Regions from separate parts of the Agrobacterium sp. O3.4 genome, predicted to be linked through region 1. Evidence: predicted binding sites of a transcription regulator. Region 1 holds the regulator's gene; the other holds the start of a gene.
The links. The regulator LexA, encoded in region 1, represses DNA repair genes until DNA is damaged. The targets are predictions, from matches to a motif close to TGTTCNNNNTGTGTTCNG.
Positions count from the first base shown of each region.

Region 1 (2,407 bases):
GTCGAAGGAGGATTTATAAACGAGGCCGATGCCCAGGCTGTCGCAAAGTTCCTTCAGCACGCCGGCAATCATGAAGGCATGTTCGCGGCTTTCCATCTGGCAGGGGCCGGCAATCAGCGAAAAACGCTCGGTATTGGAAAAGGAGACCTTGCTGGCGCCATCGCCGGCGGTGACTTTGAGATTGTTCGTAACGCTCATCATTTTTCCTCGAAGGCGAAGGCAACGCCCTGACCGGGTGCTGCGGGCACCACCAGCCGGCCAGCCGCTTCTGTGCTGGACACGCCATTAGCAGCAAGTACCGCTTCTGTCACGGCAAGATCGCGAACGGAAAAGACGATGCCTGCGCCGCGCAATCCACCGCCGCCCTCTTCGGGAATATTAAAGGCATGTCCGCCGAAGACCGGCTTTTGCGTCAGTCTTATGCGGGCATTGCCGGTTGCGAAAAGCACATCACCATCCGGGGACATTTTGCCATCACAGCCGAAAACAGTTTCGATTAGCCGCACCGCATTCGCATCACCACCGGAAAACAGGACGATCTCGCTGAGACCGGAAACGCCGTTAGCATGGCGCTCCAGCACTGAGCGGTCGCCCGGCAGGGCCTGCAGCCGCTGGCAACTGAACAGAAAGAAATCCTCCGCGGAACCGCCTGCTGCAAAAGCCAGCCGGAAGGCCGCCTCGCTCTGCGAACCATCCGGCATTTTGACCGGCCGCGAAAATTCAAAGCCATTCCCGGCCGAGAGGCCCGCGGCTACGAATCGGTCGTGATCGCCACGAGCGTCCTGTGTCGCAGCGACCAGAGCGGAAAATCCCTCGCCTGCAACCTGTTTCCGGAAGGCCTGGTCCCGCCCGGTGAACACATCTCCGCGATCAATCGATGCATTATAGTTAGCCGGGTTAGCGATTGCGAGAGGCTCCAGATACGTTCCATCGGCGAAAAAAACGCAGGCATTCTGCGTGCCGAAGGGGTGAAGAGCCGCAGGCGCTACCGTAAATCCCAGGTTTCCAAGGCGATTTGCCGCAATGTCGATGTGCTCGACAGGCAATACGAGATGGTCGATGTGGTATGGTTTCGTCATTTCCCTGCTTCCTCCTGTCGCATGCGGCATGGCCATGCCGGAACAGTCCGGACGGCAGAAAAGCACAATTTCGTGCTTTCAGGCAAATTATCAAAACAACAGATAGCAGCTTCACGAAATTTTAGGGGATTGCGGAACACATATGGAACATATAGTGTTCGTTCTGTATTTGTTTCGCGACCTCCACTACGATTCTCAAGGGTGTTTTCCTCATGCTCACGCGCAAACAGCAGGAATTGCTTCTCTTCATTCATGAACGAATGAAAGAGTCCGGCGTGCCGCCCTCCTTCGATGAAATGAAGGACGCACTCGATCTTGCTTCCAAATCCGGCATCCACCGGCTGATAACCGCCCTCGAAGAGCGCGGCTTTATTCGCCGGCTACCTAACAGGGCACGGGCGCTGGAAGTCATCAAGCTACCGGAGGCCTATGCGCCTGGTGCGAGGCCGCAGCGCGGCTTTTCGCCAAGCGTCATCGAAGGCAGCCTCGGCAAACCGAAGGCACCGGAACCCGCACCTGCGCCCAAGGCGCCCGCCAACGATCTCGGTGGTGCTGCCACGGTGCCGGTCATGGGCCGCATCGCCGCCGGCGTGCCGATTTCCGCCATCCAGAACAACACCCATGATGTTGCCGTACCGGTGGACATGCTGGGTTCGGGTGAACATTACGCGCTCGAAGTTAAGGGCGATTCGATGATCGAGGCGGGGATTTTCGACGGCGATACCGTCATCATCCGCAACAGCAATACCGCCAATCCGGGCGATATCGTCGTGGCACTGGTGGATGACGAGGAAGCGACGCTGAAGCGGTTCCGCCGCAAGGGCGCTTCCATCGCGCTGGAAGCCGCCAACCCCGCTTATGAAACCCGTATCTTCGGGCCTGACCGGGTAAAAATTCAAGGCAAGCTGGTCGGGCTTATACGCCGTTACCATTGATCTGAATTGGCCGTCATTCTCTCGAGACAGGTGTCGTCATGCGGCGGCGCCTGTCGAAGATAACGGCAATTTCTTAGTTCGACTGACCATGTGAGTCTCGGGCACTCCTATTCTTCCCGCAGACGGATACATCTCGTCTGGTAAAGATCAGTTCCAGTTTCATATGGATATCTTTGTCGCGCACTCCTCACCGGCCTGTTATCACCAATGCGTCGTACGCCGTGGACTTCTGATCGCGTGAGGTCGTTGACGCTTGCGGGATGCGGCCGGCCTGACGCTGCCACCGAATGGTGACACTCGATGCAAAGCCCCTGCCATTCATCAACGCGATTTATGAGTGCCATGGATTATTTTCGATATTCCATCATGCCCCGACAGGTATAGAAATGCGCG
Region 1 covers NZ_JALPZP010000001.1:1,204,689-1,207,095, forward strand. Annotated here, with positions in the region: gene kdsA (3-deoxy-8-phosphooctulonate synthase) at 1-198, opposite strand, end outside; gene M0412_RS05820 (VOC family protein) at 198-1,079, opposite strand; gene lexA (transcriptional repressor LexA) at 1,292-2,014, shown strand.

Region 2 (2,407 bases), 120 kb from region 1:
TTTCATCCACCTTCTGCTGCGAGCCGAGGCCATCGCAGCTGGGGCAGGCGCCGAAGGGATTGTTGAAGGAAAACAGCCGCGGCTCGATCTCAGGAATAGTGAAACCGGAGACGGGGCAGGCGAATTTTTCCGAAAACAGCACACGCTCATGGGTTTCGTTGAGCGACTTGTTGGCGGAGCCGCCGGCGGCGGTTTCTTCCGGCGGCAGAGGCTTGTCGGCGAATTCGGCGATAGCCAGCCCATCGGCGAGCTTGAGGCAGGTCTCGAGACTGTCGGCAAGGCGTGCGGCCATATCCGGGCGCACCACCGCACGGTCGACGACCACATCGATGTCGTGTTTGTATTTCTTGTCGAGCGCCGGCACATCGGCGATTTCGTAGAACTGGCCATCCACCTTGACGCGCTGGAAGCCCTTCTTCATCAGCTCGGCAAGTTCCTTCTTATATTCGCCTTTGCGGCCACGCACGATCGGCGCAAGAATATAAAGACGCGTGCCTTCCTCAAAAGCGAGGATGCGGTCCACCATCTGGCTGATGGTCTGGCTTTCGATCGGCAGGCCCGTGGCCGGCGAATAGGGCACGCCAACACGCGCAAACAGCAGGCGCATGTAGTCGTAGATTTCCGTGACCGTGCCCACCGTGGAACGCGGGTTCTTCGAGGTGGTCTTCTGCTCGATGGAAATGGCCGGCGACAGACCCTCGATACGGTCGACATCCGGTTTCTGCATCATTTCCAGGAACTGGCGCGCATAGGCCGAAAGGCTTTCGACATAACGGCGCTGACCCTCTGCATAGATCGTGTCGAAGGCAAGCGACGACTTGCCCGAGCCGGAAAGCCCGGTCATGACAATCAGCTTGTTGCGTGGCAGATCGAGGTCGATACCCTTGAGATTATGCTCACGGGCACCACGGATGGAAATCGTCTTCAGTTCACTCATGACAAGGCTCGTGGCAAGGCTCGGACAAAAATAACAGGCTTGATGGCGGCGTGTCCTTATGTAGTGACGCAGCCGGAGGTGTCGAGGTCTATTCCCCATCGGTCGGAGCTTTTCAGCCCACTTGACTCGAATTTCGCGATTAAATAGAACAAAAAAGGAACAAATAGCAAGTGCGAATATCCGCTGTTCGAAGCTCTGGATTATTCGTTGTGGATAGTTCCACGCCTGCGGTGCCCTTTGCGGGCCGTGATGGTTATTGTGTGCGGAATTTTTTTGAAATGCAATTGCCGGTCATGATGGCCGGCGGACAGGATGACGAGATGGCTGGTAGCGTAAACAAGGTAATTCTGATCGGGAATGTCGGCGCAGATCCCGAAATCCGCCGTACGCAGGATGGCCGCCCCATCGCCAACCTGCGTATCGCCACCTCGGAAACCTGGCGGGACCGCAATAGCGGCGAGCGCAAGGAAAAGACCGAATGGCACACGGTCGTGGTTTTCAACGAAGGCCTGTGCAAGGTCGTCGAGCAATATGTCAAGAAGGGCGCCAAGCTCTATATTGAAGGCCAGCTGCAGACGCGCAAATGGCAGGACCAGACCGGGAACGACCGCTACTCCACCGAAATCGTGTTGCAGGGCTTCAACTCCACGCTCACCATGCTCGATGGTCGCGGTGAGGGTGGCGGCGGTGGCCGTAGCGGCGGTGGTGATTTTGGCGGTGGCGGAGATTACGGCAGCAGCGGTGGCGGCTCCAGCTCCGGTTATGGCGGCGGTTACGACCAGCAGTCGTCATCGCGCGGCGGCTCTTCACGCGGCGGCGGCCAGCCTTCCGGCGGCTTCTCCAACGATATGGACGACGATATTCCGTTCTGAGCCGACGACGAATGATGTTATGCGTCACAGGAGGCGGGCATGAGTGATGATACGGCACCGAAACAGCCGATCTCAAAACAACCGGCTTCCTGGCGCATCATTCTCGCTTTTTTCCTCGATTTCTGGACAGCGTTTTTCGCCGCCGGATTTCTCGTCGCAGCGGTCGCAGGCGGGCGCACGCCACATGGTTTCGCGCTGAGCGGCCTGCCTGCCTTTATCGCCTTAGTGCTGATCATCGCCTATTTCATCGTGCTCGGCCGGTTTTTCGGCGGCACGCTGTGGCAGCGGCTTTTGAAGGCTAAACGTTAGCCAAACGGCTTTGCCGGTTTTTACGGGAGCCGGTTATTTCGATGTCGCGGTGGTTACGCCGCGACTTTGTCGGCCAGCATCGCCACCATGACGTCGGATTGTGAGACAATCCCCACCATCTTGCCATTGGCGTCGATCACCGGCAGGTAATGCAACCCTTCTTCCGCAAAACGGATGATGGCTTCTTCGATCGAGGTTTCCGGTTGCACGGTTCTGACCGGCGATGTCATGATGTCCTTGACGGTATCGTTGGGGGCACTTGCACCGGAAAGAATGAGGCGCAGACGCT
Region 2 covers NZ_JALPZP010000001.1:1,089,379-1,091,785, forward strand. Annotated here, with positions in the region: gene uvrA (excinuclease ABC subunit UvrA) at 1-937, opposite strand, end outside; gene M0412_RS05300 (single-stranded DNA-binding protein) at 1,216-1,809, shown strand; gene M0412_RS05305 (hypothetical protein) at 1,849-2,118, shown strand; gene M0412_RS05310 (HPP family protein) at 2,172-2,407, opposite strand, start outside.
Region 2: uvrA (excinuclease ABC subunit UvrA) is a predicted target of LexA. The motif match lies at 1,082-1,099, and genes of this name have one in related genera.